Regions from separate parts of the Enterobacter sp. Taxon_2 genome, predicted to be linked through region 1. Evidence: predicted binding sites of a transcription regulator. Region 1 holds the regulator's gene; each other region holds the start of a gene.

Region 1 (7,538 bases):
AATTTCCGTACTCATGTTGTTGAGCTGCCGGAATATATGCTTGAGGGCATTGAAACCGGTGCGTCGATTGCGCATAACGGCTGCTGCCTGACCGTGACCGAAATTAACGGCAACCAGATTAGCTTTGATTTAATGAAAGAGACGCTGCGCATCACCAACCTGGGCGAGCTGGCGGTGGGCGATACCGTCAACGTTGAACGCGCGGCGAAGTTCAGCGATGAGATTGGCGGCCACCTGATGTCCGGCCACATCATGACCACCGCTGAAGTGGCAAAAATCGTGACCTCGGAAAATAACCGTCAAATCTGGTTTAAAATGCAGGATCCGTCATTAATGAAATACATCCTCTATAAAGGATTTATTGGCATCGATGGGATTAGCCTGACGGTGGGGGAAGTGACGCCAACGCGTTTTTGCGTGCATTTAATTCCTGAAACGCTGCAGCGCACCACGCTGGGCACCAAAAAACTGGGGCATAGCGTGAATATCGAAATCGATCCGCAAACCCAGGCGGTGGTGGATACGGTTGAGCGCGTGCTGGCAGCAAAAGAAGCCGCAATAATAAAGACCACTGAAGAAGAATAAAAAATAACCCCGGATATCCGGGGTTATTTTTTTAGCGAGCGACACGCAGTCCGTGTTCAATCCCACGGCTGAATACCACCTGCCAGAGCTGAATATCCCGTGCGCGAAACGCCCCCGCGCAGGCATTCAGATAATAGCTAAACATCCGTTTGAATCGTTCAGAATAGTTGTCCGCAATCTCAGGCCAGGTCTCCTGAAAACGCGCATGCCATGCCATCAACGTGGTGTCGTAATCCGCGCCAAAGTTATGCCAGTCTTCCATCACAAAATGGGATTCGCTGGCGTTGGCAATCTGGCGAACGGACGGTAAACAGCCATTCGGAAAGATGTATTTATTGATCCACGGGTCAACGTTATTGTCGGTCCGCTTAGAGCCGATGGTGTGCAGCAGGAAGATGCCGTCCGGTTTCAGATTACGATCCACCACCTCAAAATAGGTGTCGTAGTTTTTCGGCCCGACGTGCTCGAACATGCCGACGGAAACGACCCGGTCAAACTGTTCATTCAGATCACGGTAATCCTGCAGCCGGATATCCACATCGAGACCCTGGCAGCGCTCCCGCGCCATTTTTTGCTGTTCCGCTGAAATCGTGACGCCCACTACGCTGACGCCATAGTGCTTCGCCATAAAATACGCCAGCCCACCCCAGCCGCAGCCGATATCCAGCACGCGCATGCCGGGCTGTAGCTGCAGCTTCTCGCTAATCAGACGCAGCTTTGCCTGCTGTGCTTCCTCAAGCGTCGACGCGTCTTTCCAGTAGGCGCAGGAGTACTGCATGAACGGGTCCAGCATACGGCTGAACAGGTCATTGCCGAGATCGTAATGCTCTTTGCCGACGATCCACGCGCGTTTTTTACTTTGCAGATTGAACAGTCGGGCAGAGGCGACACGCAGGGTGTCTTTCAGATTGCGCGGGAGTTGGTTTTCCAGACCGGCACGCAGCACGCTGGCAAAAAAGGTATCCAGACGTTCGCACTCCCACCAGCCGTCCATATAACTTTCTCCCAGGCCTAACGATCCCTCCCGCAATACGCGTTTAAAAAAGTCGGGATGTTTAACCTGAGGATCGGATGGCGATGATCCATTGATAGTGATGCCTGCTCGACCTAACAGTTCACTGACGATCCGGGACCAGTTATCGTCCGGAACGCTGACTTCTTCTATACACGATGAACTCATAGCTTCTCCATCACCCTGATGTGATCAGAACCTTCAAACAGCGTAGACGCTTTTTTTGGTTTGTGAGAAATCTCACGGTAAATACCGCGAGGCTAATATCCGACGTAGAACAGAGGAAGGGAGATAACCCTTGCCGAAATGCCTTCCATGGTAAAACGGGAGCACTCCGGCTCCCGTTAACACTTAATATTTATCGTATTTAATCGAACCAAATTTAGTATAGGCCTCAAAATTTGGTGATTCAATAGAAAATTGTTAGCAACCTAATCACTGAAATGTAACATGATTTCTGGCGCAATCAGGCATGCGAGGTTTCCACCTGAGCGCCGCTATCCTGCTCACGCTGCGCGGAGGCCTGCATGCGATAGCCCATCACCGCCAGCGCAACGGTGACCAGCATCACGCTGGTGGTGGTTAACAGTGGCGTCGCAATCAGCGCCGAGACCACCAGGCTTGCCAGGAAGCACAGACCCAACTGCAGGGTATTTTGCAGCGCGGCGGCGCGGCCTGTCGCCTGCGGGAACGGGCGTAACGCTTGTGCCACCACGATCGGGTAAATCGCCCCGTTCGCCACGGCCATGACGCAGAAGGGGATCAAAATTTCAGCCAGGCCCGCGCCCGGAATAAACCCGACGGCCCAGGTGCCGATGACGCTCAGCGCATACAGCACCAGCAGCCATGGCAGCATCTGCTGACCTTCCCATTTTTGCAGCGCCGCGCGACAGCCGTACCCGCCCACCAGGAAGGCGATAGTCTGCGGAACATAGCTCAAACCGATGGCCGCCGGGCTGTAGCCCATATCGTGCAGAATGAACGGCGAGCCGGTAAGCCACGCGAAGAAGCTGGCCGAACAGGCGGCGTAAATCAGGACATTGCCGCGATATGCTTTGGCGCTCAGCAGGGAGGTGAAGGTAATCGGCTTCGCATCCGCATGCGCCTCTTTTTTATGCGCGGGCTTAAGGGCAAACGCTGGCAGCATCAGCACCAGCGTGATGGCAAACAGCGTGGCAAAAATGGCCTGCCAGTCAAAGTGCGCGAGGATCCAGCTGCCCAGCAGCGGAGCCAGGGCAGGGGAAAGACCCACCAGCGGCATAATGGTGGCGAAAATACGGTTTGTGCGGTTAGCCGGATAGTAGTCGGTCACCAGTGCCTGCCAGGTCACCGCCGCAGCACAGACGCCCACGGCCTGAATAAAGCGCAGCACCAGCAGCCAGGTGGCATCGCGCACCCACAGCATCCCCAGGCAGCCCACGGCAAAAATGGCCAGACCCAGCAGCAGTACCGGTTTACGACCAAAGCGATCCGAGAGCGGTCCCCACAGCAGCTGCGCGAAAGCGAAACCGGCAAGGAACAGGCTCAGGCTGGCGCTGATGGCCGCCGCAGGGGTTTGCAAATCTTCCTGCATGGCGGCAAACGCGGGCAGGTACATGTCGGTGGCCAAAAAGCCCAGCACGCTTAAGCCGCCGAGCCAGACTAAAAATCCTTTCCTGGGTTGCATTCTCTTATTCTCCTGAGGAGGCAGGTGTACGTTGGCGCAGAGTGTAGGGAGTGCAAAGCCGCTTGTGAAACGCTAATATTTGGCGGGTGCATTCAAATTTTTTGCAGGCAGAAAATGTGGTCAGATTATTCTCTTGAAGTGGTCGATGCTGTCGCGCGTAACGGCAGCTTTAGCGGTGCAGCGCAGGAGTTGCACCGCGTCCCTTCGGCCATCAGCTACACGGTGCGTCAGCTGGAGGAGTGGCTGGCGGTTCCGCTGTTTGAGCGGCGCCATCGTGATGTGGAATTAACGCCCGCCGGGGCGTGGTTTTTGAAGGAAGGGCGTTCTGTTATCAAAAAAATGCAGATCACCCGCGAACAGTGTCAGCAGATCGCTAACGGCTGGCGGGGGCATCTTTCCATCGCGGTGGATAACATCGTTAAGCCGGAACGTACCCGGCAGATGATCGTCGATTTCTATCGTCATTTTTCAGATGTCGAGCTGCGGGTCTCGCAGGAGGTGTTCAACGGCGTCTGGGATGCGCTGGCGGACGGCAGGGCAGAGATGGCAATCGGGGCCACGCAGGCGATCCCGGTCGGGGGACGTTACGCCTTTCGCGATATGGGCATGCTGAGCTGGAAGTGCGTGGTGGCAAGCGATCATCCGCTGGCGGTGATGGAGGGGCCGCTCAGCGATGATACGCTGCGCAACTGGCCGTCGCTGGTGCTGGAGGATACCTCCCGTTCATTGCCCAAGCGTATCACCTGGCTTCTGGACAACCAGCGGCGGGTGGTAGCCCCTGACTGGGAATCGTCGGCGACGTGCCTCAGCGCCGGACTGTGCGTCGCGATGGTGCCCGTTCATTTCGCGCGTCCGCGCATCGATACCGGAGAGTGGGTTGAGCTGACGCTGGAGAATCCGTTCCCGGATGCGGCCTGCTGCCTGACCTGGCAGCAAAGTGATGTCTCGCCTGCGATGGCCTGGCTGCTGGATTATCTGGGAGACAGCGAAACGCTAAATCGGGAATGGTTACGGGAGCCAGCATAGCTGGCCCCGTAAAGCGATTAACGACGGTAATCGCGGAACGGACCGTCCGCAACGGAACGGCGTTCGATAAGACGCGGGTGAACTTCAATGGACTGCGACTCTTCACGTTTGTTGACGATCCTGTCCATCAGCATATTGAAGGCCGTTTCGCCCAGCGAATCTTTCGGCTGATGAATGGTGGTCAACGCTGGCGTGAAGAAACGCGCGTTACGCACGTTGTCATACCCGATCACGGAAATATCCTGCGGTACGCGCAGACCCAGCTCGTCGGCAGCGCAGAGCGCGCCCATTGCCATGATGTCACCCCCGCAGAAAACGGCGGTCGGACGGTGTGGCTGGGAGACGATCTGCTGCATTGCGCGGTAGCCCGACTCCGGCTCAAAGTCGCCCTGCACAATCCAGTTTTCCGGCACGTTGATCAGCGCTTCTTCCATCGCTTTCATAAAACCGGCCAGACGGCCCGCGCCGGTGTTGCGCTCCAGCGGACCGGGGATCACGCCAATCTCGCGGTGACCGCGTTCGATCAGATAACGACCGGCCATATAGCCGCCTTCAAAAGCGTTATCGATAACGGAATCAGTGAAATCCGCGCGCGCTTCACCCCAGTCCATGACCACCATGGGAATATGGCGATACTCTTCGAGCATCGACAGCACGGATTCCGGGTACTCGGAACACATTACCAGCAGGCCATCAACGCGCTTTTGCGCCATCATCGACAGGTAGGCGCGCTGTTTTTCAATGCTGTTCCACGCGTTGCCCAGAATCAGGGTATAACCTTTCTGGAAGCAGTTTTTCTCAACCGCTTCAATGATCTCGGCAAAATAGGCCGCTTCACTGCTGGTGGCCAGCAATCCAATGGACTTGGTGTGATTAACCTTGAGGCTGCGCGCAACCGCACTTGGCGAATAGTGCAGCTCTTTGATCGCTGCCCAGACGGCGTTGCGCGTCTCTTCCGCCACAAAGCGGGTTTTGTTAATTACATGTGATACGGTTGTAGTGGAAACGTTTGCGCGTTTTGCTACGTCTTTAATTGTTGCCATTAAATGTCACTCCAGACCATATCCTAAGCTCCTGAAAAACTTGAAGGTAAACGTTTGCCTTCTCTCACCCTTATCACGCAATCTTGAATTGCGGCACGCCGGGAAAACGACACGGGACGTCAGGAGGGGGTCAATGGCCGGTACGCTAATAAATTTAGCGTGGAATTTTGTCCTATCTTGATGAAAAGGGGAAGAGGTAAAGTGTTTATCAGCCTAAATCCAGGAAGATTTTTGACGTAAATTATGCAAAAATGAGCAGGCTCACTTTTCGTGGGGGGATTAAAAGGAGAAAAATTGATGAGTTCCGATCTGAAGTTTTCGCTGTTCACCACCGTTATTGTGCTGGCTCTGATTGTCGCGGCCGGTCTGACGGCTGCGCTGCACTGATTTACGCGGAGGGAGAGTCTTCTCCCTCCCGATCGACCCGATTGTTACTTCTCTGGCAAAAATCTTTTGCCATTTTGTTAACTTCTCATTTTTTGTGATTGATGTCATGCTTTCCGCTTCTTTGTTCTGTGTCACCACATGACACGGCATCCGGAGTTGACGCATGAAAATCAATTTTCCCCTGCTGGCCCTGGCGATTGGCGCTTTTGGGATTGGCACCACTGAATTCTCCCCGATGGGGTTACTGCCCGTCATCGCCCGCGGCGTGGACGTCTCGATCCCTGCGGCAGGGATGTTAATCAGCGCCTATGCTATCGGCGTGATGGTGGGGGCGCCGCTGATGACGCTTCTCCTTTCGCACCGCGCGCGCCGCAATGCGCTGATTTTCCTGATGGCGATTTTCACCCTGGGCAACGTGCTTTCGGCCATTGCGCCGGACTACACCACGCTGCTGCTGTCACGCATTCTGACCAGCCTTAACCACGGCGCGTTCTTCGGGCTGGGATCGGTCGTGGCTGCCAGCGTGGTGCCAAAACATAAGCAGGCCAGCGCCGTAGCCACCATGTTTATGGGGCTAACGATTGCTAACATTGGCGGGGTGCCTGCGGCAACCTGGTTGGGCGAGGTTATTGGCTGGCGGATGTCATTCCTGGCGACGGCTGGACTGGGCGTGGTCGCAATGGTGGCGTTGTTCTTCTCCCTGCCGAAAGGCAGCGCGGGTGAACGTCCTGACGTGCGCAGAGAGCTGTCGGTGCTGATGCGCCCGCAGGTGCTCTCCGCGCTGCTCACCACCGTGCTGGGGGCAGGGGCGATGTTTACCCTCTACACCTATATTTCACCGGTATTGCATGACATCACCCACGCAACGCCTCTCTTTGTGACCGCGATGCTGGTACTGATTGGCGTGGGCTTCTCGATTGGCAACTATCTCGGTGGGAAATTTGCCGACCGTTCCGTAAGCGGCACGCTGAAGGGCTTCTTAACCCTGCTGATTGTCATCATGATTGCCATTCCGTGGCTGGCGCGTAATGAGTTTGGCGCCGCGATCGCGATGGTCGTCTGGGGAGCCGCCACCTTTGCCGTGGTGCCGCCGCTGCAGATGCGCGTGATGCGTGTTGCGCATGAAGCGCCGGGCCTCTCATCGTCGGTCAACATCGGCGCCTTCAACCTGGGCAATGCGCTCGGTGCGGCGGCCGGTGGGGCCGTGATTTCAGGGGGACTGGGGTACAGCTTTGTGCCGGTGATGGGGGCGATTATTGCCGCGCTCGGCCTGCTGCTGGTGATGATGTCGGGTCGTAAACAGCCTGAAGCAGCCTGCGCTGCGGAATAAACCAAAAACGCAGAAGGGCGAACCCTTCTGCGTGTCTCTTACGCGGCGAAGTTCTTCGCCACAAAGTCCCAGTTAACCAGTGCCCAGAAGTGCTCCAGGTAGTTCGGGCGCGCGTTGCGGTAATCAATGTAGTAAGCGTGTTCCCATACGTCCACGGTCATCAGCGGCTTAGCGCTGGTGGTCAGCGGAGTGCCTGCGTTAGAGGTGGACACGATAGCCAGTTTGCCATCCGCCTCTTTAACCAGCCACGTCCAGCCCGAACCGAAGTTCTTGATGGCTGCATCGGTAAATTTCGCTTTGAAATCCGCGAAGCTGCCAAAGGCGGCGTTGATAGCGGTAGCCAGTTCACCGACAGGTTCGCCACCGGCGTTTGGCGCCAGGCAGTGCCAGTAGAAGGTGTGGTTCCACACCTGAGCCGCGTTGTTGAATACGCCACCCTCTGAACTGCGGACGATCTCTTCCAGCGTTTTGCCTTCAAAATCGGTGCCC
Region 2 (7,538 bases), 1.6 Mb from region 1:
CGGCATCACGCACTTCTACCTGACCTTCGCCGTGGGAGACCGCGATTGGCATCTGTGAACCGACCATTCCCTGCAGCAGCAGAGACGGGCTTTGGGTCACTTCCACCAGGCTGAAGCGCGCTTCGAAGCGGTCAGACTGGTTACGCACAAAGCGCGGCCAGGCTTCGCTCCCCGGGATCAGTTCACGCAGGTTAGACATCATCTGACAACCGTTACACACGCCCAGCGCCAGCGTTTGCGGACGGTGGAAGAAGGTTTCGAACTCGTCGCGCACGCGGCTGTTGAACAGGATGGACTTCGCCCAGCCCTCGCCCGCGCCCAGCACGTCGCCGTAAGAGAAGCCGCCGCACGCCACCAGCGCCTGGAAATCTTCCAGACCGGTACGTCCGGCCAGCAGGTCGCTCATGTGGACATCGATAGCGTCAAAGCCCGCGCGGTGGAAGGCAGCCGCCATCTCAACGTGGGAGTTAACGCCCTGCTCGCGCAGCACGGCCACTTTCGGACGCGCGCCGGTCGCAATGTACGGCGCGGCGATGTCTTCGTTGATGTCGAAGGAGAGCTTCACGTTCAGGCCTGGATCCTGGTCATTGGCCTTCGCGTTGTGCTCCTGATCGGCACATTCCGGGTTATCACGCAGGCGCTGCATCTGCCAGGTGGTTTCCGCCCACCACATACGCAACGTGGTGCGGCTTTCGCTGAACACGGCGTGACCGTCAGCTTCAATGACGAAGCGGTCACCCTGAACGGCTTTACCCAGATAGTGCACGCAGTCTGCCAGACCGTGCTTCGCCAGAATCGCTTCAACCGCGTCGCGATCTGCCGCGCGCACCTGAATCACGGCGCCCAGCTCTTCGTTAAACAGCGCCGCCAGACGGTCTTCGCCCAGCGTTGCAATGTTGGCTTCAACCCCACAGTGGCCGGTGAAGGCCATCTCTGCCAGCGTCACCAGCAGGCCGCCGTCGGAACGGTCATGGTAGGCCAGCAGCTTACGCTGCGCTACCAGCGCCTGGATGGCGTCGTAGAAGCCTTTCAGCTGCGCCACATCGCGCACGTCGGCTGGCTTGTCGCCGAGCTGACGGTAAACCTGCGCCAGTGCGGTGGCACCCAGCGCGTTGTTGCCTTTACCCAGGTCAATCAGCAGCAGGGCGTTGTCTTCGGTGGAAAGCTGCGGCGTAACGGTATGACGCACGTCTTCCACGCGGGCAAACGCGGTAATCACCAGCGACAGCGGAGAGGTCATCTCGCGCTGCTCGTTACCTTCCTGCCAGCGGGTTTTCATCGACATGGAGTCTTTACCCACCGGAATGGTCAGGCCGAGAGCAGGACACAGCTCCTCGCCCACCGCCTTCACGGCTTCATACAGGCCTGCGTCTTCGCCAGGGTGACCGGCAGCGGCCATCCAGTTTGCGGAAAGCTTGATACGTTTGATGTCGCCAATCTGCGTCGCGGCGATGTTGGTCAGCGCTTCACCGACCGCCAGACGGGCAGAGGCCGCGAAGTCCAGCAGCGCCACCGGGGTACGTTCGCCCAGCGCCATCGCTTCGCCGTAGTAGCTGTCGAGGCTCGCGGTGGTCACGGCGCAGTTCGCCACCGGGATCTGCCACGGGCCAACCATCTGATCGCGCGATACCATACCGGTCACGGTGCGGTCGCCGATGGTCACCAGGAAGGTTTTCTCAGCGACTGCCGGCAGGTGCAGCACGCGATTAACGGCTTCAGCTACGGTAATGCCCTGGCGATCCAGCGCTTTGCCCGCCGCTTTACGGGTTGTTACGTCGCGGGTCATCTTCGGCGTTTTACCGAGCAGAACGTCGAGCGGCAGATCGATAGGCTGGTTGTCGAAATGGGTGTCGCTCAGAGTCAGGTGCTGCTCTTCGGTCGCTTCACCGATGACGGCATACGGCGCGCGCTCGCGGCGGCACAGCTCGTCAAACAGCGGAAGCTGGTCCGCGGCAACCGCCAGCACGTAGCGCTCCTGGGATTCGTTACACCAGATTTCCAGCGGGCTCATGCCCGGCTCATCGCTCAGGATATCGCGCAGGTTGAAACGACCACCGCGGCCGCCGTCGCTCACCAGCTCCGGCATGGCGTTAGACAGACCGCCCGCGCCCACGTCGTGGATGAAGAGGATCGGGTTAGCGTCGCCCAACTGCCAGCAGCGGTCGATCACTTCCTGGCAGCGACGCTCCATCTCAGGGTTGTCACGCTGCACGGAGGCGAAATCGAGATCCGCGTCAGACTGGCCGGAGGCCATAGAAGAGGCCGCTCCGCCGCCCAGACCGATATTCATCGCCGGGCCGCCGAGCACGATCAGCTTCGCGCCGACGACGATCTCGCCTTTCTGCACGTGATCGGCACGGATGTTGCCGATCCCGCCCGCCAGCATGATCGGTTTGTGGTAGCCGCGCAGCTCTTCGCCGTTGTGGCTGTCCACTTTCTCTTCATAGGTACGGAAGTAACCGTTCAGCGCCGGACGACCAAATTCGTTGTTAAACGCCGCGCCGCCCAGCGGGCCTTCGGTCATGATATCCAGCGCGGTCACAATGCGCTCTGGCTTGCCGAAATCTTCTTCCCACGGCTGTTCAAAGCCCGGGATACGCAGGTTGGAGACGGAGAAACCGACCAGACCCGCTTTTGGTTTTGCACCACGACCGGTCGCCCCTTCGTCGCGGATTTCACCGCCGGAGCCGGTCGCCGCACCCGGCCACGGGGAGATCGCGGTCGGGTGGTTGTGGGTTTCAACCTTCATCAGGATATGCGCGGGCTCCTGATGGAAGTCATAGCGCCCTGCTTCGCGATCGGCGAAGAAGCGGCCCACCTCGGAACCTTCCATCACCGCGGCGTTGTCTTTATAGGCAGACAGCACGTGGTCAGGGGTTTGCTCCATGGTGTTTTTGATCATTTTGAACAGCGACTTTGGCTGCTGTTCGCCGTCAATAATCCAGTCGGCGTTGAAAATCTTGTGGCGGCAGTGCTCAGAGTTTGCCTGCGCGAACATATAGAGTTCGATGTCGTTCGGGTTACGGTTGAGCTTAACAAACGCATCCTGCAGGTAGTCGATTTCGTCTTCTGCCAGCGCCAGGCCGAGACGCAGGTTGGCGTCAATCAGCGCCTGACGGCCCTGCCCCAGCAGGTCTACGCTCTGTACCGGCGCAGGCTGATGGTGAGAGAAAAGCTTCTGCGCGTCATCGAGAGAGGCAAATACGCTCTCCATCATGCGATCGTGCAGTTCAGCCGCAACCGCCTGCCACTGTGCTTCGCTAAGGGTAGAGGCTTCCACGTAGTACGCCACGCCGCGTTCCAGACGGTTAATCTGGCTCAGGCCACAGTTGTGGGCGATGTCGGTGGCTTTGGAAGACCAGGGGGAGATGGTGCCCGGACGAGGCGTCGCAAGGATCAGTTTGCCGGTTGGCGTATGGCTGCTCAGGCTTGGGCCATACTTGAGCAGGCGTTCCAGCTGTACGCGCTCCTCTGCATTCAGGGGGGCATTCAGGTCAGCAAAATGGACATACTCAGCGTAAATATTGCTTACCGGAAGGTCGGCCGCCTGAAAACGTGCCAGCAGTTTAGTGATACGGAAGGCAGACAGTGCAGGCGAACCACGCAGAATTTCCATCATAAGTCTCTCGTCTTCGAAGCGCCGGGGCGCTTACAGTGTGCGCAAGGGGGGAAAACGGGCGTCATTATAGAGAATCCTGAGCGCCGACGAAACCGTTTGCGTCGAAATAAAATTTGCACAGAGATTTAACAATAGATGTGACCAGTCTCTCTAATTGGTTGCCAAGTGGCGCAAGTTTACGCAAAATGCCGCTCATTCAATGGCAAACCTTATGATTAACATGGCTACAGCAGACTGAGGCAACCGGCGTCGCAGAGAATTAACTAATTGAAAAAATTAAAGATTAATTATCTGCTCATCGGCATTGTAACGTTGCTGCTGGCAGTGGCCCTCTGGCCTTCCATCCCCTGGTTCGGCAAAGCCGAAAACCGTATCGCCGCCATTCAGGAGCGGGGGGAATTGCGCGTCAGTACCCTCAACTCTCCGCTGATTTACAGCGACATCAACGGTAAAATCATTGGTCTGGATTACGAGCTGGCACAACAGTTCGCCGATTATCTTGGCGTGAAGCTTAAAATCACCGTCCGCCAGAATATCAACCAGCTGTTTGACGACCTCGATAACGACGATGCCGATATGCTTGCCGCCGGGCTGGTGTATAACAGCGAGCGCAGCAAAAACTACCAGCCAGGCCCGACCTACTACTCCGTTTCGCAGCAGCTGGTTTACCGCGTCGGGGGCCTGCGCCCGCGTTCGCTGGCCTCGATTGACGATCGGCAACTGACGATTGCGCCTGGCCACGTGGTGATTGACGATCTGCGTGAGCTCAAGGAGAAGAAATATCCCGACCTGAGCTGGACTGTGGATCCGAAACTCGGCACGACGGAGCTGCTGGAGCAGGTAAAAGACCAGAAAGTGCCCTACACCATCGCCGATTCGGTCGCGATCAGCCTGTTCCAGCGGGTGCATCCTGAAATCGCCGTGGCGCTGGACGTCACCGACGAGCAGCCTGTGACCTGGTTTAGCCAGCTTGATGACGATCAGACCTTCTCTGCCGCGATGCTTGATTTCTTCAACACCATCAATGAAGACGGTACCCTGGCGCGCCTGGAGGAGAAGTACCTCGGTCACGGTGACGACTTTGACTACGTTGACACCCGCAGCTTCCTGCGCGCGGTAGACAGCGTCCTGCCAGATCTGCAGCCGCTGTTCGAAAAATACGCCCAGGAGATTGACTGGAAACTGCTGGCGGCTATTTCGTATCAGGAATCCCACTGGGATACCCAGGCCACGTCTCCGACTGGCGTACGTGGTTTGATGATGTTAACCAAAAATACCGCGCTGAGCCTGGGCGTCAATGACCGTACCGATGCGGAACAGAGCATCAGCGGCGGCGCGCGCTACCTGCAGGATATGATGGCCAAAGTCCCGGAAACGGTGCCGGAAGAGGAGCGGATCTGGTTCGCGCTGGCGGCCTACAATATGGGCTACGCACATATGCTGGATGCGCGGGCGTTGACGGCCAAAACGAAAGGTAACCCGGACAGCTGGTCAGACGTTAAGCAGCGCCTGCCGCTGCTGAGCCAGAAGCCATGGTATAACAAGCTGACTTACGGCTACGCGCGCGGGCATGAAGCCTACGCCTACGTGGAAAATATCCGTAAATATCAAATTAGCCTGGTCGGGTATCTGCTGGAGAAAGAGAAAGAGGCAACGGAGGCCAAACAGCTGGCTCAAAGTTACCCGGTCGTGGCGCCGGACGAGCTTAATCGTCCGACAGCTTCAATTCTGCCTTTTGCTGCTTTTTCTGCTGACGGCGCATTCGAAAGAAATCGCTTAATAGCCCCGAACACTCTGGTGCAAGCACCCCGCCGATAGTCTTCACCTGGTGGTTCATCCCCGGGTGACCCAGCACGTCCATCAGCGAACCGGCCGCACCGGTTTTTTCATCCCGCGCACCGAAGACCAGAGTCCCGATCCGGCTGTGCACCATCGCGCCGGAGCACATCACGCACGGCTCCAGCGTCACATACAACGTAGTATCAAGCAGGCGATAGTTTTGCAGCACCAGACCGCCCTGGCGAAGCGCCATGATTTCGGCATGTGCAGTAGGATCGTGGCGGCCAATCGGACGGTTCCATCCTTCACCAATCACCTGGTTATTGTGGACCAGCACGGCGCCTACGGGCACTTCGCCCTCGTCCCAGGCACGCTGAGCCAGCGTCAGCGCATGGCGCATCCAGTATTCATGGTCGAGTTCAGGGTTGGACAACGGTTGATACTCCAGTCGAAAAGCGGGCGGCATTATACACGCCCATTATGGATAAGACTATTCGAGTTGCTGGAGTTCACCTGATGGCGTGACGCGCCAGCGATGCTGGCAAAAATAGAGCAGCGGGTTGTCCTGTTTACTGTCGCTGTAGCCGCTGTACAGGCGCAGCGGCGTACCGATGCGTTTCTCCAGCTGGACCACTTTTTCATGCCCCAGGCAGCGCAGGGTCAGCACCCAACCGCCGTAACCGCGGGCAACTTGCGTGGCAATAAGATTCACGCGCGGAAGCCAGGGGGTATCAAAATAGACCTGCTCCACCAGCGTCTGCGGGGAGCCGGTAATCAGCCAGATGTCGGCATCGTTCGCGTCGAGGTAGCCGGTCAGGCGCGCCTGCACCACCGGAAAGGCGGCGACGTGGCCACGGAACCAGTGCGCAAAATCCTTTTCGAGCTGTTTGAGGCGCGCTTCGCTGTGCCCAAAGGTACATCCCCACAGCAGCAGACTCATCGGCCATCGCGCCGCCCGGCCTTTCACCAGCAGCGCGATACCGATAACCGGTAAGAGCGGTAGCACGAGCAACGCATTCAGGGGCTGACGCCGCAGCAGGTAACGCATAAACGTACCAAACATATCCTGCTGATGCAGCGTTCCATCCAGGTCGAAAAAGACAACGCGACGCGCGTGATTTGCCAAACCTTACTCCTCTGGATCGTTGAAACCTAACAGCCAGGTAAACAGGAACCCGGCTATCACCGCTACTAAATAGCCTAACAGATAGAGCATCACTTTTCCGGTCACGATGGTTAATGCCAGCGGTAAACCGGAAAGCCCAAAGGTGATCACGGTGGCGACCTTCCAGTAGCTAATGAGCGCCCCGCCTACCGCGCCGCCCAGACAGGCGGCGAGGAACGGTTTACCCAGCGGCAGGGTAACGCCGAAAATCAGCGGCTCGCCAATACCGAGCAGGCCGACCGGGAGTGCGCCTTTAATCACTTTCTTCAATCGCGCGTTGCGGGTTTTCATCAGTACGGCAATCGCCGCGCCGACCTGCCCCACGCCCGCCATCGACAGGATAGGCAGCAGCGCGTTATAGCCGTGCGACTGCACCAGCTCGACGTGGATCGGCACCAGCCCCTGGTGCAGGCCGGTCAGCACCAGCGGCAGGAAGGTACCTGACAGCACCGCGCCCACTAACAGGCCGCCGCGATCAATCGCCAGCGACGCGCCGTGGGCGATGGCTTCAGAGATCCAACCGCCTAACGGCTGGAGGGCCACAATCGCTACGCTACCGGTAATCAGCGTGGTCAGCAGCGGGTTGAGGATAAGCTCAATCGAGCCGGGCAGAACCGCGCGCAGCCTTTTCTCGATCCAGCACATCAGGATGACCACCAGCAGCACGGCGATCACCCCACCGCGGCCCGGCTGGAGCGCCTCACCAAACAGCGTGATCTGCGCCAGCTGCGGGCTGGACAAGATGCCCGCCATCACGCCGCCCATGGCCAGCGATCCGCCAAACACCTTCGCGGTATTGACCCCGACGAGAATGTTCATGATGGCGAAAACAGCGCTACCGAAGATCCCGAGAATCCCCAGCAGGTTCGGATACTGCGTGGCGAAATCCCCCACAATATCCGGCCGCTTGAGAATATTGATGATCCCGGTGATCAGGCCTGAGGCAATAAACGCCGGGATCAGCGGAATGAAGAC
Region 3 (7,538 bases), 1.5 Mb from region 1:
AGGTTGTTGGAATAGATGCCCAAAAAACGCATGCGCTCGATCAGCGGGTTACTTTTGTCTGCCGCTTCCTGGAGTACACGTTCGTTAAATGCTAACCAGCTTAGCTCTTTCTCGATATATAACTTTTCCTGACCCATTACAGCTCACACTCCAGTTCAATCACAGGACGTGGTAAATCCGTCTCGTCCTTATTATGGCGAGCATTTCCACGATATGTCCAACAGTGCCAGAAAAGTATGACAGTTATTTTTTTTGTTGGGGATTTTAGAAGGTTGGAGAAGGGGATATCGGGTAATGCAATGAACAGGTCGGGTAAGCACAGCTTCGCTACCCGACATAACAAACTACTCTTCCGCCGCATGGCCCTGCGGGGGTAACTTCACGCCGTCCAGCCAGGCTGCGCCGTCGCGCATTTCGAGACGCCCGTCGACAAACCAGCTTACCACCAGCGGGTAGATGGCATGCTCCTGGGTCTGCACGCGCTCGGTCACGTCTTCTTCGCTGTCGCCGTCAAAGACCGGGACTTTGGCCTGCAGGATCACCGGACCGCCGTCCAGCTCGTCGGTAACGAAATGCACGGAGGTGCCGTGCTCCTCATCGCCGTTTTCCAGAACCTGACGATGGGTGTGCAGGCCGGGATATTTCGGCAGCAGGGAAGGGTGGATATTCAGCAGACGTCCGGCGAAGTGTTCTACAAAAGCCGGGCTCAGAATACGCATATAGCCCGCCAGTACGACCACGTCCGGCGCGTAGGCATCAATCTCATGCACCAGCTCGCGGTCAAAGGCTTCACGCCCGGCGAACTGGCTGGCTTCCAGCGCGTGCGCAGGGATGTTCGCTTCCCGCGCGCGATCAAGGCCGAACGCGTCGGCCTTGTTGCTGAAAACTGCCCGAATGGTGCCATTGATTTTCTTCTGTTTGCAGGCGTCAATTATCGCCTGCAAATTGCTTCCGTTGCCGGAAATGAGCACCACGATGTTTTTCATTCAATTACCACACGCTGTTCGGAATCGGAGGCTTTAATCGTACCGATTTTCCACGCGTTTTCACCTTTTTCAGTCAGCAGCTTGACTGCTTTATCCGCTTCGCTTGCCGGCAGGGCGATAACCATGCCCACGCCGCAGTTAAAGGTGCGGTACATTTCGTGGGAGCTCACGTTGCCTGCGGTCTGCAGCCAGTTAAACACGGCTGGCCACTGCCATGAGGATTCGTCGATCACCGCCTGGGTGTTGTCCGGCAGGACGCGCGGGATGTTTTCCCAGAAGCCGCCGCCGGTCAGGTGTGCAATGGCGTGCACGTCGACATTCTCGATAAGCTCAAGCACGTTCTTCACGTAGATGCGGGTCGGGGCCAGCAGATGGTCAGCCAGCGGTTTACCGTCAAGCTCGGTCGTCAGCGGGTCACAGCCGCTCACTTCGATGATTTTACGCACCAGGGAGTAGCCGTTGGAGTGCGGGCCGCTGGAGGCCAGCGCGATCAGCACATCGCCATCGGCCACTTTGCTGCCGTCGATAATTTCTGATTTTTCTACTACACCGACGCAGAAGCCCGCGACGTCATAATCTTCGCCGTGATACATGCCCGGCATTTCCGCGGTTTCACCGCCAACCAGCGCACAGCCAGACTGCAGGCACCCTTCGGCGATACCGTTGATCACGCTTGCCGCGGTATCTACGTCCAGTTTGCCGGTCGCGTAGTAATCGAGGAAGAACAGCGGCTCTGCGCCCTGAACCACCAGGTCATTCACGCACATCGCGACCAGATCGATACCGATCGTGTCGTGACGCTTTAAATCCATCGCCAGGCGCAGTTTGGTGCCTACACCGTCAGTTCCCGAGACCAGAACAGGTTCACGATATTTTTGCGGCAGCGCGCACAGTGCGCCGAATCCACCCAGACCACCCATCACTTCCGGGCGGCGGGTTTTTTTCACCACACCTTTGATTCGGTCAACCAGCGCATTACCTGCGTCAATATCAACACCGGCATCTTTGTAGCTGAGAGAAGTTTTGTTGGTCACGGCTTAAATCCCCACGCGATTGCATAGCTAGTAAGAAAAATCGGCGCAATTCTAACAGTCCAGGCAAACGTTTGCGAGCCTATTCTGGACGTAGGGATCTTTTTTTACGCGCAGCCTGCCAGTGCGCCCAAACTTGCGTCTGTTCACGAAAATGAAACCGGTTTCGGTATTCTCCTTGCAACCCGAAACGGCTTTGCACATCATTCAACTGAAACCGGTTTCTGTAATTGTTTTTGCAGAAAATAACGCAGAATGAGGGAAAGTGAATGTCAGGATTTAAAGCAGATTTTCTGTGGGGCGGTGCGGTTGCGGCGCACCAGCTCGAAGGCGGCTGGAAAGAGGGCGGCAAGGGGGTGAGTGTGGCCGATGTGATGACCGCAGGCGCGCACGGCGTGCCGCGTGAAATCACCAACGGCGTGCTGGACGGGAAAAACTACCCTAACCATGAAGCCATCGATTTTTACCACCGCTATAAAGAAGACATCAAACTCTTTGCCGAGATGGGGTTCAAATGCTTCCGCACCTCTATTGCCTGGACGCGGATCTTCCCGAAAGGCGACGAGCTTGAGCCGAACGAGGCAGGCCTGAAATTCTATGACGACCTGTTCGACGAGTGTCTGAAGCACGGCATCGAACCGGTTATTACCCTGTCTCACTTCGAGATGCCGTTCCATCTGGTCACGGAATACGGCGGCTGGCGCAACCGTAAGCTGATCGACTTCTTCGTTCGTTTTGCAAAAGTGGTTTTCCAGCGCTATCAGCACAAGGTTAAGTACTGGATGACCTTTAACGAGATCAACAACCAGGCCAACTTCCACGAAGACTTTGCCCCATTCACCAACTCGGGGCTGAAGTACGCGCCGGGCGAAGATCGCGAGCCGGTAATGTTCCAGGCCGCGCACTATGAGCTGGTGGCCAGCGCGCTGGCGGTGAAGGCGGGGCGCGAGATTAACCCGTCCCTGCAGATCGGCTGCATGATTGCCATGTGTCCTATCTATCCACTGACCTGCGTGCCGGACGATATGATGATGGCGATGAACGCCATGCACCGCCGCTACTGGTTCACCGACGTGCACGTGCGCGGCAAGTACCCGCAGCATCTGCTCAACTACTTCGAACGTCGCGGCTTCGCGCTGGATATTACCGAAGAAGATAAAGCGGCGCTGACGCAGGGCTGCGTGGACTATATCGGGTTTAGCTATTATATGTCCTTCGCCACCAAGGCGACGGCGGACAACCCGCAGCTGGATTACGACGAGAGCAAGAGCCTGGTCTCTAACCCGTACGTGCAAAAATCCGACTGGGGCTGGCAGATTGACCCGGTGGGGCTGCGCTACTCCCTCAACTGGTTCTGGGATCACTACCAGCTGCCGCTGTTTATCGTTGAGAACGGCTTTGGCGCAATCGACGTGCAGGAGAGTGACGGCACGGTGAACGATCAGTACCGCATTGACTACCTGGCCGCCCATATCCGCGAGATGAAAAAAGCGGTGGTGGAAGATGGTGTAGACCTGATGGGCTATACCCCGTGGGGCTGTATCGACCTGGTGTCTGCCGGTACCGGTGAAATGAAAAAACGCTACGGCTTTATCTTTGTCGATAAAGACAATGAAGGCAATGGCACGCTGAACCGCAGCAAGAAGAAGTCGTTCGACTGGTATAAGCAGGTGATTGCGAGCAACGGGGATAACCTGTAATTGTCGGGTGGCGCTAACGCTTACCCGACCTACAATACACGTAGGCCCACGTAAGCGCAGCGCCACCGGGCAGAACCCGCACCCAAGCCGGAACTCAGCCTCCGGCTTTTTTGTCTTTGCTTGATCCCTGTCAAGCAACATGGGTATGGCCTAATCCGAAAAAAGCGGTATAATCCCGCGATTTTTTTGCGGATGCCATTCAGAGGAGAAAGAGAATGAAGATTGTGGAAGTGAAACACCCACTCGTTAAACACAAGTTGGGCCTGATGCGTGAGCATGACATCAGCACGAAGCGTTTTCGCGAACTGGCCTCTGAAGTCGGCAGCCTGCTGACCTACGAAGCGACCTCCGATCTGGAAACGGAAAAAGTCACCATCGAAGGCTGGAACGGCCCGGTGCAGGTTGAGCAGATCAAAGGTAAGAAAATTACCGTTGTGCCAATCCTGCGTGCCGGTCTCGGCATGATGGAAGGCGTGCTGGAGCACGTGCCAAGCGCGCGCATCAGCGTGGTGGGGATCTACCGTAACGAAGAAACCCTCGAGCCGGTTCCTTACTTCCAGAAGCTGGTGTCCAACATCGACGAGCGTATGGCGCTGGTGGTTGACCCGATGCTGGCAACCGGCGGTTCAATGATTGCTACCATCGACCTGCTGAAAAAAGCGGGCTGCAGCAGCATTAAAGTGCTGGTGCTGGTTGCGGCACCGGAAGGGATCGCGGCGCTGGAAAAAGCGCACCCGGACGTTGAGCTGTATACCGCCTCTATCGACCAGGGCCTGAACGAGCACGGGTACATCATCCCGGGGCTCGGCGATGCCGGCGATAAGATCTTTGGTACGAAATAATCGAATAACGATAAATAAGCCGACTTTGATAGTCGGCTTTTTTTTGAATAAAACACCAACAACGATACTACTCAGAGGAAAACACTATGACGCGCCGTGCTATCGGGGTGAGTGAAAGACCGCCGCTTTTACAGACTATCCCGCTTAGTTTGCAGCACCTGTTCGCCATGTTTGGCGCAACCGTGCTGGTGCCAATCCTGTTCCACATTAACCCGGCTACCGTGCTGCTGTTCAACGGCATCGGTACGCTGCTGTACCTCTTCATCTGTAAAGGCAAAATTCCGGCGTATCTCGGGTCGAGCTTCGCCTTTATCTCGCCGGTGTTGCTGTTGCTGCCGCTGGGTTATGAGGTCGCGCTGGGCGGCTTCATCATGTGTGGCGTGCTGTTCTGCCTGGTCTCCTTCATTGTGAAGAAAGCCGGTACCGGCTGGCTGGACGTAATGTTCCCCCCTGCAGCGATGGGCGCCATCGTGGCCGTCATCGGTCTCGAACTGGCGGGCGTCGCGGCGAATATGGCCGGTCTGCTGCCTGCTGACGGCCAGTCACCGGATTCCAAAACCATTATCATCTCGCTGGTGACCCTGGGCGTAACGGTGTTTGGTTCCGTGCTGTTCCGCGGCTTTATGGCGATTATCCCGATCCTGATCGGCGTGCTGGCGGGCTACGCGCTCTCCTTCGTGATGGGCGTGGTGGATACCACCCCGATTGCCGAGGCGCACTGGTTCGCGCTGCCAACCTTCTACACGCCGCGCTTCGAATGGTTTGCGATTTTCACCATTCTGCCTGCGGCGCTGGTGGTGATTGCGGAGCACGTCGGCCACCTGGTGGTAACGGCGAACATCGTTAAGCGCGATTTAATCCGCGACCCGGGCCTGCACCGCTCCATGTTTGCGAACGGTTTCTCCACCATCATCTCCGGTTTCTTTGGTTCTACGCCAAACACCACCTACGGTGAAAACATCGGCGTGATGGCGATTACCCGCGTCTACAGCACCTGGGTTATCGGCGGCGCGGCGATCATCGCCATTCTGCTCTCCTGCGTCGGTAAGCTGGCGGCAGCGATTCAGATTATCCCGGTGCCGGTGATGGGCGGCGTTTCTCTGCTGCTGTACGGCGTGATCGGTGCCTCCGGTATTCGCGTGCTGATTGAATCCAAAGTGGATTACAGCAAGGCGCAGAACCTGATCCTGACCTCGGTGATCCTGATTATCGGCGTGAGCGGCGCGAAGGTGCACATCGGCGCGGCCGAGCTGAAAGGCATGGCGCTGGCAACCATCGTCGGCGTGGGCCTGAGCCTGATTTTCAAGCTGATCTCCGTGATCCGTCCGGAAGAGGTGGTGCTGGACGCTGACGAAAGCGAAAAAGCGTCACACTGATCCTATAACCGGGTGGACGATCCGCCCGGTTCTCTCCTTGCAGGTTCCGTGTTAAACTCCATGCCGATTTTATGTCAGATCTGGTTGAGGTACTTCTGAACGGACCGGCACAGCTCTCTCTGCCACTCTATCTCCCTGACGACGAAACTTTCGCGAGTTTCTGGCCGGGTGATAACCCCTCTTTACTGGCTGCACTGCAAAACGTGCTGCGCCAGGAACACAGCGGATACATCTATATCTGGTCACGCGAAGGCGCGGGGCGCAGCCACCTGCTGCATGCCGCCTGCGCGGAGCTTTCGGCGCGCGGCGATGCGGTAGGCTACGTGCCGCTGGATAAACGTACCTGGTTCGTGCCTGAGGTGCTTGAGGGAATGGAACATCTTTCGCTGGTGTGCATTGATAATATCGAATGCGTGGCGGGGGATGAGCCGTGGGAAATGGCGATCTTTAACCTCTACAACCGCATTCTGGAATCGGGGAAAACCCGGCTGCTGATCACCGGCGATCGTCCGCCTCGCCAGCTGAATCTGGGACTGCCGGATCTGGCGTCTCGCCTGGACTGGGGCCAAATCTACAAGCTCCAGCCGCTGTCGGATGAAGATAAGCTTCAGGCGTTACAGTTGCGCGCAAAGCAGCGTGGGTTTGAGCTGCCGGAGGACGTGGGGCGCTTCCTGCTGAAGCGTCTGGATCGCGAAATGCGCACCCTGTTTGATACGCTCGATCAGCTCGATCGCGCCTCCATTACCGCCCAGCGCAAGCTGACCATCCCGTTTGTGAAAGATATTCTCAAGCTTTGAATTTGCTCGCCCGGTGTCGGCTTCGCCTTACCGGGCCTACGAAAACCTGCCGCACTTTGTAGGCCGGGTAAGGCGCAGCCGCCACCCGGCTAAAGATCCCCCATTAGATGCTCAACCAGCAGTGGAATCGGTCTTCCCGATGCCACGCTTCGCCCACTTTCACGCCACAGCGCCGTACCGCTGATGTCCAGATGGACCCACGGAATTGTCGGCGGGCAGAAGTGATGCAGCAGCCACGCCGCCGAGGCGCTGATCGCCGCATTGTTGGTCGGCGTGTTGCACAGATCGGCAATCGCGCTGTCGGTCTGCTTTTTCAGCCGCGCATCCAGCGGCAGGGACCACACTTCATCACCGCTCTGCTTACCCGCCAGCGTAAGCGCCGCGCGCAGCGGTTCATCCTGCGTCATCAGCCCGCTCAGCTCATACCCCAGCGCCTTCACGACCGCACCGGTTAAGGTGGCCATATCAATGATATAGCGCGCCTGCGGATGGCGCTGGCTGGCCCAGGCGATGGCGTCCGCCAGCACCAGTCGGCCTTCGGCATCGGTGTTGTTGATTTCAACGGTGATCCCGTTGCAGGCCGTTGCTACCGTGCCGGGCTGCATGGCGTCCGGGCCGATGGCGTTTTCCGCCAGCGCCAGCACGCCCATAATGCGTACGGGCAGCGCCAGCTCTGCGACGGTCAGCATCAGGCCCAGCACGTTAGCCGCACCGCACATGTCGTATTTCATGGTGTACATGCCCGCGCCTTCCTTCAGCCACAGGCCGCCGGTATCAAAGGTAATGCCTTTACCCACATAGCAGCG

The links. Region 1 encodes PurR, which represses purine synthesis genes. Its sites were predicted from a motif close to CANGCAAACGTTTGCNTG; they were not measured.
Region 2: purL (phosphoribosylformylglycinamidine synthase) is a predicted target of PurR. The motif match lies at 3,705-3,722, and genes of this name have one in related genera.
Region 3: purM (phosphoribosylformylglycinamidine cyclo-ligase) is a predicted target of PurR. The motif match lies at 2,081-2,098, and genes of this name have one in related genera.

What each region holds. Positions count from the first base shown of each region.
Region 1 is NZ_CM178024.1:2,052,638-2,060,175, forward strand. Features, by position in the region: gene AC4IC4_RS09725 (riboflavin synthase subunit alpha) at 1-585, shown strand, start outside; gene cfa (cyclopropane fatty acyl phospholipid synthase) at 617-1,765, opposite strand; gene punC (purine nucleoside transporter PunC) at 2,064-3,263, opposite strand; gene punR (DNA-binding transcriptional activator PunR) at 3,378-4,289, shown strand; gene purR (HTH-type transcriptional repressor PurR) at 4,307-5,332, opposite strand; gene cydH (cytochrome bd-I oxidase subunit CydH) at 5,630-5,719, shown strand; gene AC4IC4_RS09755 (MFS transporter) at 5,883-7,049, shown strand; gene sodB (superoxide dismutase [Fe]) at 7,088-7,538, opposite strand, start outside.
Region 2 is NZ_CM178024.1:3,656,117-3,663,654, forward strand. Features, by position in the region: gene purL (phosphoribosylformylglycinamidine synthase) at 1-3,619, opposite strand, end outside; gene mltF (membrane-bound lytic murein transglycosylase MltF) at 3,887-5,437, shown strand; gene tadA (tRNA adenosine(34) deaminase TadA) at 5,325-5,864, opposite strand; gene yfhb (phosphatidylglycerophosphatase C) at 5,889-6,524, opposite strand; gene AC4IC4_RS17300 (PTS transporter subunit EIIC) at 6,528-7,538, opposite strand, start outside.
Region 3 is NZ_CM178024.1:3,566,442-3,573,979, reverse strand. Features, by position in the region: gene ppk1 (polyphosphate kinase 1) at 1-137, opposite strand, end outside; gene purN (phosphoribosylglycinamide formyltransferase) at 345-986, opposite strand; gene purM (phosphoribosylformylglycinamidine cyclo-ligase) at 983-2,020, opposite strand; gene AC4IC4_RS16920 (6-phospho-beta-glucosidase) at 2,287-3,717, shown strand; gene upp (uracil phosphoribosyltransferase) at 3,933-4,559, shown strand; gene uraA (uracil permease) at 4,646-5,935, shown strand; gene AC4IC4_RS16905 (DnaA inactivator Hda) at 6,031-6,732, shown strand; gene AC4IC4_RS16900 (leucyl aminopeptidase family protein) at 6,822-7,538, opposite strand, start outside.